Regions from separate parts of the Paenibacillus sp. FSL H8-0260 genome, predicted to be linked through region 2. Evidence: predicted binding sites of a transcription regulator. Region 2 holds the regulator's gene; the other holds the start of a gene.
What was found. Region 2 encodes Rex, which represses fermentation and respiration genes when NADH is low (regulators of the CRP and FNR family bind a similar motif). Its sites were predicted from a motif close to TTGTGAAATATTTCACAA; they were not measured.
Positions count from the first base shown of each region.

Region 1: nirB (nitrite reductase large subunit NirB) is a predicted target of Rex. The motif match lies at 5,437-5,454, and genes of this name have one in related genera.

Region 1 is NZ_CP150298.1:4,982,943-4,990,446, forward strand. It holds gene MHI51_RS22235 (glycoside hydrolase family 65 protein) at 1-373, opposite strand, end outside; gene MHI51_RS22240 (Crp/Fnr family transcriptional regulator) at 796-1,521, shown strand; gene MHI51_RS22245 (formate/nitrite transporter family protein) at 1,701-2,492, opposite strand; gene nirD (nitrite reductase small subunit NirD) at 2,545-2,865, opposite strand; gene nirB (nitrite reductase large subunit NirB) at 2,898-5,321, opposite strand; gene MHI51_RS22260 (hypothetical protein) at 5,551-6,261, opposite strand; gene ric (iron-sulfur cluster repair di-iron protein) at 6,411-7,106, opposite strand; gene MHI51_RS22270 (hypothetical protein) at 7,490-7,504, opposite strand, start outside.
Region 2 is NZ_CP150298.1:4,689,102-4,696,605, reverse strand. It holds gene panC (pantoate--beta-alanine ligase) at 1-234, shown strand, start outside; gene panD (aspartate 1-decarboxylase) at 227-610, shown strand; gene MHI51_RS20905 (M48 family metallopeptidase) at 722-1,363, shown strand; gene dinG (ATP-dependent DNA helicase DinG) at 1,490-4,351, shown strand; gene MHI51_RS20895 (redox-sensing transcriptional repressor Rex) at 4,482-5,135, shown strand; gene MHI51_RS20890 (amidohydrolase) at 5,122-6,423, shown strand; gene MHI51_RS20885 (DUF5590 domain-containing protein) at 6,596-7,114, shown strand.

The DNA of each region.
Region 1 (7,504 bases), 290 kb from region 2:
CTCTCCGATACGTACCCTTACGAAGATCCAACCTACGCACATAATCCGTTACGTTACTTTTTGCTAAATCAAGCTGTTCACCATCTACAGATAGACGTGTATACAGCCAGTCCACTGCATTCACCATATATCTCAGCGAGCGAATAATCCCTTTGTAGTGATTGCCAATATCCAATTGTTCATTTAATCCATTAAAATAACTTCCTTGCAGGGTGTCACCTGAATACCCTTCCTCTGCATATCCCCGTACACCCATATATTCATTACCCAATGAAAAAATAGATTCCGAAGTCCGATTTCGCTCTGGATCAAAGCCCTCTTCAATAATTGCCCACGGATCAACCTTAAGATATTTGTCTGCTACTTTAGCCATTTATGATTTCTCCTTCTCCTGATTTTTGCTCCAATTTCAGGATATCGCTGCATAGCAGTAGAGCCAATGTCCGACCGTAATGAAGATGTGTGCATTTATACGGAGTTGAGATAAAACTAATTTCTTGAACATGAATTTCAACTGTGTTATATGTTACAATCTAACGGGGACGCAAAAAAACAGCGATTAACCCAGTATTTGAGAATAATGGATAGCCGCTGTTCATATATCATAAACGTGAGATCACTTACTCTTTTTTAGTTAAAAAGAATATTACATCGAACACTTTAGAAGTGAAATTTATCACAATGTTGAAAATTCGACACTTTTAAACGATTTTTTATAACCAATTCGAGGGATTTTCAAGGTATAATTAATTTAAAATTTACTGAAAAACTGAGGGAATAAAGGGGATGTCGATTATGCTAAAAGAACATTACAATGTTATCGAAGCCCACGGAAATACAAACTGTTTCTCCGAACAGAATTTCAACAGACTTCTAGTTACAATGAAAGAGCGCATAGTTCCAGAGGGTTCACATCTATTCTGGGAAGGCGACTACTCGGATAAATTGTTTTATATCAAACGTGGACGTGTGAAATTAACTAAATCTACTGATGAAGGTAAAGAACTCATTCTTTATATGTATCAAGCTGGTGATATGGTAGGTCAAGCAGATCCATTCTTCAGCACTAAGCATAGCTTTACAGCCGAAGTGATTGAAGAAAGTGAAGTTGGCGTCATCGAACAAAAGGATCTAGAAATTCTCATCTGCCAACATTGTGACTTTGCTATCGACTTTATGAAATGGATGGGTATTCATCACCGTCTCACCCAAACTAAATTCCGTGATCTAATGATGTACGGCAAACCAGGTGCACTCTGCTCCACGCTCATTCGTCTTGGCAACACCTACGGTGAGAAGAGCAGCGACGGTGAGAATATCCTTATCAACAAAAAAATTACGCATACAGATTTGTCCAACATGATCGGTGCCACTCGTGAAAGTGTTAACAGGATGCTGAGCGACCTGCGTAAAAAAGATGCTGTTGAGTATGAGAACGGTATGATTGTCATCAAGGACCTTGGCATGCTGCAAGAAATTTGCCACTGCGAATTGTGTCCGAACGAAATCTGCCGGATCTAATTCCGTTATAATATACCCTCTATTCACCTCAATGAAACATACATGACCCAATTATTCTGCATAATATAAAATAGAGTGGTCCAAGGCGCCTAATGCAGGTGTCTTTTTTTTATATTCAACAAAAAAAGAGCTAAACCCAAGATCGGTTCAGCTCTAATATAGTTAATTAAAAATGGATCTTAACGGTTGTTGCGAGCACCACGCACTGGTGAGATCACCCAATAGGCCATACCGACGAATACGCCTCCACCAATGATATTCCCCAAAGTTACAGGGATCATATTATGCAGCCATCCAGCTATCGTAATGGTTTCCGGATGATTTGGAAGCAACACAGCAACACTAAGCAGAGTCATATTAGCCACACTATGCTCATATCCGCTTGCGATAAAGGCAAACAGACACCACCAGATTAAGATTAGCTTAGCAGATTCACTTTTAGCGCGTGAGGACATCCATAGCGCTAAACAGACCAGCCAGTTACATAGGATTCCACGAAAAAACAGCTCAGAGAACGGGAGACTCATTTTTTTAGCAGCAGCTGTAAAAATCAAATGCTCCGGCGGCGCAGCACTGAACAACCCAGTCCCACGAATTAAAAGTGCTAAAATCACTGCACCTACCACATTCCCGATGAATACAAGAATCCAGTTCTTAACGGTATCCCAGATACTGGTTCTGCCTGCCAGTGTACTTACAGTAAAAAACATATTATTCCCGGTAAACAGCTCTGAGCCTGCAAATACTACAAGCGTCAGGGCGATGCCGAAGGATGTGCCCATAATAAGCGGTTGGAAGGGAGATTTGGCAGCCGCTAGCGGTGCTCCTAGGGAGAAAATAAGGATAATCCCAATGCCTACATAAGCACCTGCCAATAGGGCTGCTAGAAAATATCTTGGCAAGCTTTCATTCATTTTGTCCCGCTTACTGACTGCCGTCTCTACGATGCTCTCCACACTTTGCGTAAACATAATACTCCACCCCACCGTTTTCTATTAAATCTATTACTACACTCTTCGGTGTCTACATGCTCACTGTAACTTTCTCTCCGTCCAGTGTGACTGGATAAGTCACCACACTACCTTGGTCTGGTGCCTGCACCTCACCCGTGCGCAGATCGATTTTCCAATCGTACAGTGGATCGTACAGATAGTGACCTGACACGATCCCTTCAGCAAGCGGGCCCCCCTTAGGATGAGGACTGCGATTCTCTACTGCATAGATGGCTCCGTCAGAGGCACGGAACACAGCCAGTTCAACATTTCCAGCAATCACTACGCGGCCAATTTGCAGCAGGAAATCCTGTACTGATCCTATTGCATACGTTTGTGTGGTCTTATTCATTGGTCTCTCCCCTTCTGTGTGCGTTATATCCGCTAGACTCTTGTTTCTTCAAAAAGCGCAGTACGAGTGCTGCTGTCATTGAGCATTTTTTTCCAAGGATCCGTAACCTGAGTCAGAGCAAAGTCAATCCGTGCGGCCAGCTCTTTGCGGTTATCTTCATTATTCAAAATGACCATTTGAATCTGCTCAAGTCCCATACGCTCAACCCACTCGGAGGTTCTCTCCAAATAATTGCCGGTCTCACGGTAATATTGCATCACAGCGGAGCACACTTCGATCAACTCTTCATCGGTCTTTATTTTGCAAAAGGAGTCAGCGATCCGTGGCTTGATCCCACCGTTACCACCGATAAACACTTCCCAACCGCCATCATTACCGACGATGCCAATATCCTTCGTACAGGATTCCGCACAGTTACGCGGGCAGCCGTTGACAGCTATTTTAAACTTGGCAGGAAAATCAAGACGTTCATACTTACGTTCTATGAGCGCGCCCATTCCCAGCGAATCCTGTGTGCCGAAACGGCAGAACTGTGAACCCACACAAGTCTTAACGGTACGTAGCGACTTAGCATAACCATAACCTGATGGCATATCGAGCTCTTCCCATACTTTCGGCAGATCCTCTTTTTTCACCCCGATTAGATCCAGGCGTTGCCCACCAGTCACCTTAACAACTTTCACATCATATTTAAGGGAGACATCAGCGATTTTCTTCAAATCCTCCGGTGTCGTTACCCCGCCGTACATGCGTGGAATAACGGTATAGGTTCCGTCTTTCTGAATATTGGCTCCCATACGTTCATTAACAAAGCGTGATTCCTTCTCGTCTTGATGTGTATCCGGATTTATCATCCCCAGATAATAGTTAATCGCCGGACGGCATTTAGAGCAGCCTTCCTCTTGTTTCCAACCCAGTACATGCATAACCTCTTTAGTAGTACTAAGACCTTTAGCTGTAATCTCAGCAACAATCTCATCCCGGCTAAGCGTTGTGCAACTACAAATTCCTTGCTTGGCAGACTGCTCAAAACTATCACCCAGGACAAATTGTAAAATTTGTTCTACAACCGGTTTACAACCTCCGCAAGAGCGCGTCGCTCCTGTACATGCTTTTATTTCGTCCACAGTAGTAAAACCATTTTCTATGACCGCATCCACAATCGCTTTTTTCGTAACCCCGTTACAGCCACAAACGATTTCTTCGTCCGCCATCGCTTCTACGGATGTACTCTTTTTGGCTCCACTTCCGCAGCAGCCCGTACTCATAACCTCTGTATAAATTTCATCGGTCATTACAGCGCCTTGTTTTACTAACTTTTGCAGGTTAGCCGACTCTGTCACATCGCCGAACAGGACTGCACCAACAATGACATTGTCTTTGAGCAGAATTTTCTTATAGGTTCGCTTCCATTCATCTTTGCTTGAGATTACAGTATGTCCAGGGGAATCCATAAACTCACCTGCAGAAAATACATCCACACCGGAAATTTTTAATTTGGTGGAGACAACAGAACCTTCATATGGGTTTGTATCGCTTCCACAGAGATGTTTAGCTAGAACCATCCCCTGCTCGAATAGCGGAGCTACTAATCCGTAACAAACTCCGCGATGTTCGGCACATTCGCCAATGGAATATACATTTTGCATAGAGGTCTGCAGATAATCGTCCACTACAATCCCACGATTAACAGCAATTCCGCTTTCTTTTGCCACAGTTATATTCGGTTTGATGCCTACAGCCATAACTACAAAATCAGCCGCAAGTGAAGTGCCATCACTAAATTGTAATCCACTTACTCTCTGTTCCCCGGTCAATTCTACTGTTTGTTTGCCCATGGCAAATTTCACGCCTTGACGCTCTAGCTCAGCTTGCAACATAGAGGAGGCATTACGATCCAGCTGGCGCTCCATTAGATCTTCCATCAGATGCACTACAGTAACGTCCATGCCAAGGTTCACAAGACCCTTTGCCGCTTCCAAGCCAAGTAAACCCCCGCCGATTACCGCCGCTTTGTTGTATTGTTTAGCCGCAGCCAGCATTGCATCACAATCTGCAATATCCCGGAAACCCACAACGCCTTCCTTATCACAACCAGGTACAGGTAAAATAAATGAATTCGAACCCGTTGCAATAATCACTTTATCGTAAGAAACAGCCATACCGTTATCCGCAATTACTTGCTTAGAATGCTCGTCAATTCGTGTAACTGTTGTTGCTGTATGCAAGGTAATGTTGTTATCTTCATACCAATTCCAGTCGTTTAGGATGATATCGTTGATGGTTTTGCTCCCTTCGAGAACATAGGACAACATGATCCGATTATAATTGGGATGAGGTTCGCTTCCAAAGACCGTAATGTCATAAGCTCCACCTAGCTTCAATATTTGCTCTAGCGTACCTATGCCTGCCATACCGTTGCCGACTAATACTAATTTTTCTCTCTTCGCTGCCATGGTTAGGTGCCTCCTCATTCTTATCCGTTTGTTGAACTTTGCTTCAACTTCTCTTCTACATAATGGAATTATACATTTCAAAATTTAAGAGAGATTGTGATTACAGTCACATTAAATGTGAATGTTTTCACATAAAAGTAAGGCAACTTTATTAGGTTATAACTTCCAATAAAAAAAGCCAGATCACGGGTTCTGAGCAACCGTAGATCTGGCATTTATGTACTTTTTTTTAACGTATAGCCAATAAAATCTCCAATTCATCCTGCACTCTAAGCTTCATGTCCATTCCATTCTCAAGCAGCTGCTTCCCATTCACCTTCATCTTCCAAACTTCATTGCTAAGAGGAGTATAATCACCAATGGATAACACCTTTTTGTTGTCTTCGGTTAACTGCACCACACTGCTGTTCTTCAACAAACCTCTCACTGTTAAATCTTCAGTAAATCCCATAACATATGAATGATTCAAATTCACTTGCTCACTTCCACCATTCACGGTCAACAACACAATTTGAAGGGGTTCTTCTTGTTCCTTAGACATCGCCGTAATTACTAATTTTGATTCATGCCCGACTGTTCGACCCCAATCCTCAGGTCCAATGGTCCCCCCATCCATTTGCAGCTCCCAATTCATTCCTGGACCGAGTGAAATATTATTTACCGTTAGAATGCTTGTGTTATCCTCAGAAAAGGTGGCCTTCCCACTACCTTTCAGTAGGTCAAAGATCGTTATCCCTTTTCTGTAGCTCTCGCTAAGCTGCTTGTCCAAAGGGTTGGTAAGCAAGTCATTTCCCGCAACGATAAGCGAAAGCGTAGGCCCGTCTGATCCTGCTAAGCCATTATTCCCTTCATTATTAATGTCAGCAAGAGTGGAACACCCACCTATTATGAATACGATGACTAATCCTAGTAACAACCTCCACATATATTTCGTGGGCATAGTGACACCGCCTTGTCCCGCCTAATGACCACACAGCGTCTCAGGCTTGTAGTAAGTTATGCATACTGTCTATTTAAGAATAACGTAAATAAGCTTTGTTCTCAAATATAAAAAAAGTCCCCTAAGGGACTCTATGAAACTCATTTTTTCTACTGGAATCTAGGGAACAATATATTATTCTCCAGATGAACATGTTCAAAAGTCATGCTCTCCAGCTCCTCTAGCCGGGCATAAGTCAAACGATAGGTTGTACAAGCATGAGCCGGTGGGGTGAAATCAGCTGTTATTTTGCGTATTTGTCTCAATATATCGCCTGCTGTGTCATGTTCACTCTCGAGTTCAATTAATGCCTCGCGAAGTATGGTCAGCCCTTCTTCACTTGGATTGGCATCATACGCTAATAATTTTGGAAACTCATCTTCCTCTTCTTTAGCTGTATGCTGAAGCAGATCTTCCTTAAGTGCATTAAACAAACTATATAACTCTTCTAAATGGGGGGAATCTCCGCCATGAACCCGGTATACCTTGCTTACATTTTGGCTAATCAGGGGCAGCTCTTCCCGCAGGTAATGGTGATGTTTACTCACGATATGCTCGATTAACTCTGCAGAAGGTGCTGTGTTCCATGCGAGTTCTTCTTGAGGTACCGGATATTCCTCGAACAGCTTGTTGAGATCACTAATGATCATCTCTTGATCTAGTCCACGCTCTACAGCTGCTTCAGCAAGAGGTTTGGCGCCTCCACAGCAGAAATCAATCCGTTTGGACTTGAAATAATCCGCAGCTTTTGGGAATTGCAGCACAATATCTTTTACCAGGGCATCTGGAGTAAATCCAGGTTGCACCGATTGCGTATGCTGTAAATCCGAAATTCTATCATTAGGTAGTTTAGTTTCCATAATAGTTCCTCCTCGGGATATGTGATCAGGTTCTGAAAAAAATCTTTTCTACCTGTTCACCTTAACCCTGAAAGGACTTTTGACTTGTGATTGTACTCACGAAAATTGTATCTCTTTGTTGAACGAAAAAGGTCAATTATGGTGATCTCTGACCACAATCAACCTGTTTACATAACGCTTTAGCGTACTTTAGGTTAAAATTACCAAGCATTATTGTATGTACAAACGAAATGACGAAATTTTATACAGGTATTATATGTGTTATTGGCTGAATAATAGATTACTTAGGCACTCGGTAGCCCCACCAAAAGAAGAAACTTGAGCAATACTTAAAAAGTTTCTTC
Region 2 (7,504 bases):
ACAACCGTTGCTGAAGTGCGGGAATTGTTGACATCGGTTATTTCCAGCTCCCCTTTAGCGTTGATTGATTACGCGGAGATCTTAACATTCCCGGATCTTGAAGGATTAGAGGATGAAGCTCTTTTATCAGAAGTGGATGGGGAAATTATTATAGCGCTCGCCGTGAAGTTTGGCAGAACACGCTTGATTGATAATAATGTATTTATTCCAAAGGAGGTTGCTGCACTTGTTTAGACATATGATGAAATCCAAAATTCACCGCGCAACAGTAACGGAAGCGAATTTGAACTATGTGGGCAGTATTACCATTGATGAGAGCTTGATGGAAGCCGCGGACATTCTTGAGAATGAAAAAGTTCAAATTGTGGATAACAACAATGGTTCGCGACTGGAAACCTATGTAATCCCTGGACCGCGTGGAAGCGGAGTGATCTGTCTTAATGGTGCCGCAGCTCGTCTTGTTCAGCCGGGCGATACAGTAATTATCATTTCCTATGCGATGTTGTCCTCAGAAGAACTGGAGTCACATAAGCCAACGGTGGTATTCGTGGATGAGAATAACAAACCAGTGAAGCTGGCTGATCATGAATTGCATGCTACAATCGCATAATGTATGGACTTACGCCATGTAATGAATGGCAGGGATGAAAGACCCCGATCTCGCAGAAAATGAAGTCAGGCAAGCTGAACTGATTTCATCTTCAGTAAGGGGGGATCGCCCATGTTTCAACATTTGTTTGCTGAAATGAACAAGGTGCTTCAGGAGATCGTAACAGATTACCCTACAGCGGAGGGTGCCCGCCGGAACGAGCTTTTATGCAATTATAATATGCTGCATAGACTGAGCGACAAAGTGATGGATGAATGGCTCGCTTTTGCTGAGAAGCTTAGTTCCTTTCGCGAAAGTGCGGATTTTACAGCAGTGGTCGAAGAGGAAGTGCCGGAACAGGAAGCACCAGAGCTGTGTATGGATTCCTTTGTAAGAGGTCAGGGGTATTATAAGCTGCTGATGTATGGAAAGTGTATTGATCAGTTTAAAGAAGTTATTGCGCAATACCCGGATAGCTTGGCTGCTCGATTATATTTAGCCATCTCTTATCTGCAGGAAGGTGACGGTGAGGCCGCTTGGAGTCATCTGAACCATATGCTGGGCTTGATACGGGAAACCAAGCTGAAAGCCATGGTTTATAATGCTTTAGGGTGCATACGAGCCTCACAGGAACGTTTCAATGAAGCGCAGGAATTGTTTGATCTTGCTTTGCAGCATGACCCTGCGCTTCCGGAACCAAACGTTAACTTAGAGGTATGCCGCCGTCGTGGAGGGAAGCTGCATTTTGGAAATCAGCTGGTTTCCCTTTTGTAAAAGAATAACGGTTTTGGAAATTTCCATTCAAGCGATGCATCCCCTGAACCAGTGGTGTGCATCGCCTTTTTTCGCAACTTCTGTTATGCTGATTAAGAGTCTCAATTGAAAGGGAATAGAATTATAATGAAATTTGCCGTGCTTGATTTTGAAACAACAGGAACCCAATCCGTGGGTGAAATTATCCAGGTTGGCCTTGCAATTATAGAAGAAGACCGGTCCATCTCCCGGGTATATGGTTCCTATGTCAAGCCCGGAACGCCGATTCCTCCTTTTATAACAGGTCTGACGGGGATTACCGATGATGATGTTAAGGATGCGCCTGAGCTGGATGAGATGATGATGGAGCTTGTTCCGCTCTTGGATGATGTTGTGCTTGTAGGGCATAATGTCGCTTTCGACTTCCATTTTTTACAAAATGCTTTAGATCGTTGTGGTTATTTGCCATTTCAAGGGCGGATTTTGGATACGATTGATTTTCTGAAAATTTGCTTTCCTTCGCTCACATCTTATCAACTAAGCTCTGTCAGTGCTCATTTTGGAGTGACACATGATCATCCGCATCAGGCAGATAGTGATGCACTTGCGACTGCTTTAGTGCTGTTGAAATGTCTTGAGGAGCTCTACGAGCTGCCGCTGCTTACGATCCAGAGACTCTGTGAGCTGTTTACCGAAGAGGATAGTGATCTGGGCTGGTACTTTGATGGTCTGCTGCGAGAGCGGGAAGCGGAGACGCTACAGCCCGAAGGTGATCTGACTTTCTATCGTCAATTAGCGCTTGCAGTAGGAGATTGGACGGAGTTAGCGCCACCTAGAGATGAGCATGCTGAGAATCCGCTAGCGAATTTATCTTTTACTGATTATATGGACGAAGTAACCAAACGACTTAAAGACACATTACCGCAGTATGAAAGCCGGGAAGCTCAGGATATTATGATCAATGAGGTGATGACGGCACTTGCCGAAGACAAACACCTACTGATCGAAGCGGGCACAGGAACCGGTAAATCGCTCGGTTATTTGTTGCCTGCCATTTATCAAAGCGTTCGCACCAATGAAAAAGTCATGGTCAGCACTCATACCATTAATCTGCAGGACCAATTGCGCGAGCGGGATATCCCTTTGTTAACGCAGGTAGTTCCTTTTCCGTTTAAAGCTGCTATTTTTAAGGGAAGAGGGCATTATTTGTGTCTGCGTAAGTTTGAGCATAAAATTAATAAAAAGGACTTTATAAGCCCAAGGGAAGATGCGCTTACTGCCGCTCAGATGATTGTATGGCTCACTCAAAGTGAATCAGGGGATGATGAAGAGCTGAATTTAAGCGGCCGGGGCGGTGATTTCTGGGAGACGGTGGCAAGCGATACCGATTCCTGTCTGGGCCGTTCTTGTCCTTGGTTCCGCAAATGTTATTATCATAGGGCCAAGCATGAAGCTGGGATTGCTGACGTGGTTATTACGAACCACTCCAAGCTATTCGCAGATGTTAAGGCTGGGCACCAGCTGCTTCCGGCTTACGAGCATCTTGTCATTGATGAAGCACATCATTTAGAAGATGTGGCTGGTAAACATCTTGGCATGCATATGAAGCATTTCACTGTGGCACACACATTATCGCGGCTGTATAAAGATAGCCGAAACGGACAGCTTCCTGCTCTGCGCCAGATATTACAGTCGTCAGGCAGTGAAGAGGCTTCAGAATGGAGCGGAGTCATCGATCGGATCTACCCGGATCTGCTTACCGTCAAAGAAACCTGGGATGCACTCAGCGACAAGCTGTTCAGCCTTTTGCCGGAACGCAGTGATGCAGGGGCAGGGGAAGCGGGACAACTGGTTATGCGTTTGATTCCCGCCCGTAAGCCGAAGGATTGGGATGAATTGGTTGCACTAGAGAACACTATGAATCTGACGTTAAGCGACATCATCCGTAAGGGTGATAAAATGCTTAACGAGATGCGCGACCAGGAAAGCCAATCCTCAGCAGACAGTCTTGTTACTGATATTAGCGGTTTATTTAAGGATTTGGCTTCCATCCGTGAGCAAGTAAGATTCTTTATGGGGCTGAATGACGATAATGTAGTATATTGGCTGGAGGCAAATGGGAATTACCGCAGCAAATCACTGCAGATGTATGCTGTCCCTGTGGATGTTAGCAGCCAGCTTAAAGAGTTGTTCTTCGATAAGAAAAAAAGCATCGTGCTTACCTCGGCGACGCTGTCTGTAGATAAATCTTTTCAATTTATGATTGATAATCTCGGACTTAACGAAGCTGCGGAAGAAGGACGTCTAATGACCTCACTTCTTCCTTCTCCCTTTAAGTATCGCGAGCAGGCACTGTTAGTTATACCGCGTGATTTTCCTAGTGTGAAGGGCAGTGTGGGCGATGCTCGATTTGTCGATACACTCGTACAGTCATTATCGGAAGCTGCTAAAACAACACGTGGGCGGATGCTGGTTCTGTTTACTTCTTATAAAATGCTGCGTCAGGTATATGATCCGCTTAAAGAGGCTTTAGCCTCACAAGAGATTACGGTGCTTGGTCAAGGCGTGGAAGGTGGCAGCCGGAGCAAGCTGATCCGCCGCTTTCAGGACAGTGCAGCATCCGTATTGCTGGGGACGAGCAGCTTCTGGGAAGGTGTAGATATTCCAGGTGAAGCACTGACTTGCCTGGCCATCGTGAGACTTCCGTTTCAACCGCCGAATCACCCGTTGGCGGAAGCGAAGTCGGAGTTATTACAGGCCCAGAAGAAGAATCCGTTCATGAAATTATCTGTTCCTCAAGCGGTTATTCGTTTTAAGCAGGGATTCGGAAGACTGGTTCGCACGGCGCAGGATCGCGGAATAGTTATTGTTTATGATACAAGGGTTATTGAATCTCATTACGGGAAGTATTTCCTTTATTCATTGCCTGGTCCCAAAATGGAGCATATGCTTACTGATCAAATGGTCCCTCGCATAGCGGAATGGCTAGAGGATGGCGGCGCTTCTTAAAACGCTCGTCTTCAGTTTAGCTCCTCCTTATCCTTAAGGGCGGTGTGTTACAGTACCGTCCTTAATAAGGAGAGGTAGACGTTTGAATATGGATTTTCACAAGAACATTACTATTTTTAGGAGGAAAAATATGAAATCGGATAAAATATCAGAAGCCGTTGTTCGCAGACTGCCTGTGTACTTGCGTTTTTTGAATGATCTCCAGAATCGCGAAATATTAACAGTTTCCTCTCAGGAACTTGGACAAAAGCTTGATCTTAATCCCGCACAGATTCGTAAGGATTTAGCATATTTTGGTGACTTCGGCAGAAAAGGTATCGGCTATGATGTAACGTATCTTATTGAGAAAATCCGTCATATCCTGAAGCTGGATCAACAGCTTAATGTAGCTTTAGTTGGAGCAGGTAATCTCGGACATGCCTTGTCTAATTACAATGCATATCTTAAAGATACTATGAAAATCACGGCTATATTTGATTCGTACGCTCCTAAGGTTGGACGTAAGATCAACTCCCTTACTGTGCAACCGATGGATGAACTAGGCAGCACGATTCGTGAGCAAGGTATTCGCATTGCCATTATTACCGTACCTGATTCAGAAGCTCAAAATGTAGCAGATATTCTCATTTCTTCTGGGATTGAAGCGATTTTGAACTTTGCCCCTGTGATTCTGAAGACACCACCGAATATCCGGGTGCATGCAGCTGATTTTACAACTGATCTGCAAAGTCTTGCTTATTACTTGCGGGATGGAAAGGAAGAAAGCGAACATGAACAACAATAAAACGATAATTAAGGGCGGGTATTTTCTGACTCCGGGAACGGATGAGCCGGTTCTGAGTGGATATATGACTATTGAAGATGATTTAATCACTTACATAGGAAAAGAAGAGCCTCAGATGGAAGCTGGAGTGCAAGTGGTTGATGGCAGCCGTCTGCTGTTCATGCCTGGACTTGTAAACACACATGGTCATGCGGCGATGTCTTTGCTGCGTGGATATGGAGATGATTTAGCGCTACAAGTGTGGCTTCAGGAGAAGATGTGGCCAATGGAGGAAAAGTTCACCGGTGATGATGTATACTGGGGAACCTCCTTATCTGTATTGGAAATGCTGAAGGGTGGAACTACGACCTTCCTCGATATGTATGATCATATGGACCGAGTAGCCGAGGTAGCTGAGTTATCAGGTATCCGTTCCGTATTGATGCGTGGTGTGATCGGGTTATGTCCAGAGGATGTACAGAATCACAAGCTTGCGGAAGCGATTTCTTTTGCCCGTAACTGGCATGGAAAGGCTGAAGGCAGAATTACTACTATGATCTCGCCGCACGCCCCTTATACTTGCCCTCCGGACTTCCTGGTTAAGTTCGTGCAGGCAGCGCATGATCTGGATTTACCGATGCATACGCATATGTCCGAAACGAAACGTGAAGTGGAACAAAATGTGGCGGATTACGGGTTGCGTCCTGTAGCTCACTTAGAGAAGCTTGGCATGTTCACACGTCCCTCGATAGTTGCACATGGTGTTCATTTAAATGATGAAGAGATTGAGATCTTGGCTCGCCATAATGTGGGTGTATCTCATAATCCGGGCAGTAATTTGAAGTTGGCTAGCGGAGTGGCTCGGGTTACTGATCTTCTAAAAGCTGGTGTGAAGGTGTCTCTTGGCACGGATGGCGCGGCAAGCAACAATAACTTGGATATGTTTGAAGAGATGCGGCTTGCAGCTCTCATTCATAAGGGTGTCAGCGGTGATCCAACGGCTGTTCCAGCTCCAGAGGCTCTGCGTATGGCTACAGAATATGGCGCGCAGTCCATCTTTTTAAATAATGTAGGCAGACTTGCTGTAGGGATGAAAGCAGATTTCATTGCTATTGATATCGATCAGCCGCATTTGCTGCCACACACAGATCTGTTGTCTCATGCGGTTTACTCTGCTAGCGCTAAGGATGTTGAGCATGTGTGGGTGAATGGTAAACAGGTCATCAAGCATGGACAATGCTTAACCCTGGATGAGGAAGCTATCCGGCGTAAAGCGCAAGAAGCCTTCGAAGGTTTATTGAAGCGTTAAGTCTGGAGAATAACGAATAAATAATAGGCTGCGACTTTTTGCTTTTAGCAAAAGTTGCGGCCTTTTGTGTATTTTTAAGGCTGGGAAACCTAGAAAATTATGAAATTTTGGATAAACACGCGGGTGTGTTATATAATCAAAAAAGATATATTACTAGAAAGGGAGCTGTACCTTGAAGAAAAGGAAAAAATGGATCCTCCTGGGGTCAGTTCTGATTCTGCTCCTGGGGTTTGGACTTATCCAGTTCTATGCCTATATTATGAAAGATCAATGGAACGAGCGTGATATCGCTAAGGATGTTGCCAAAACCAGAGCGGGTCTAACAGAGGTAACCAAAGCACAAAAATCGGTTTGGGATGAAAATGCAGTGTACTGGGTATTAACAGGGAAAAATGAAGCCGGGACTGCTCTTATGGTCTGGGTCCGCTTTACGGTAGATGGAAAATTTGCTGAAGGCGACGACGCAGTGTTTGCTGAGGAACTAAGTAAAGGAACCTCGGAAGCCCAAATACGCGGCATTATCAAAGCTGATCTTCCGGACATAACGATTGAACGCTTGCTGCCGGGAGTATATAACGGAGAGTATGCTTGGCAGCTTTTTTATAAACAGAGCGGTCGGTATTATTATCAATTTTATCGCTTTTCGGATGGGTCCCGAATGGGCGAAGGTTACAGTTTACCTAAAAGTTAAGCTGAACATAAGGAAATTAAGGGTGTCATAGTAAACAAGCGAACTTATAATAAGTTCGCTTGTTTACATTTATTTGATGTACAAAAGTGATATACTAAGTGATATACTGAATGGGTGGTTATCATCGAATATTCTCTTAAATTCACATACGAAAATAGGCCGATTGATTAAAAATCAAGGCCGGTTTTGTCGAAAGTGAGGAATTTATTTGGTATTGATGGAAATATTTAAAAAATTAAATTTTAAATATATTCACATTTATTTTGAAATTAGTATATACACCTGTGATATACTACTACTTGTAATTAGAACAGCAATAAGAGACTTCAGTCTCTCTGATGAGCTCTCAAGTAGCTATAAATTATTATAATGAGCTTTATATTTTGTCAT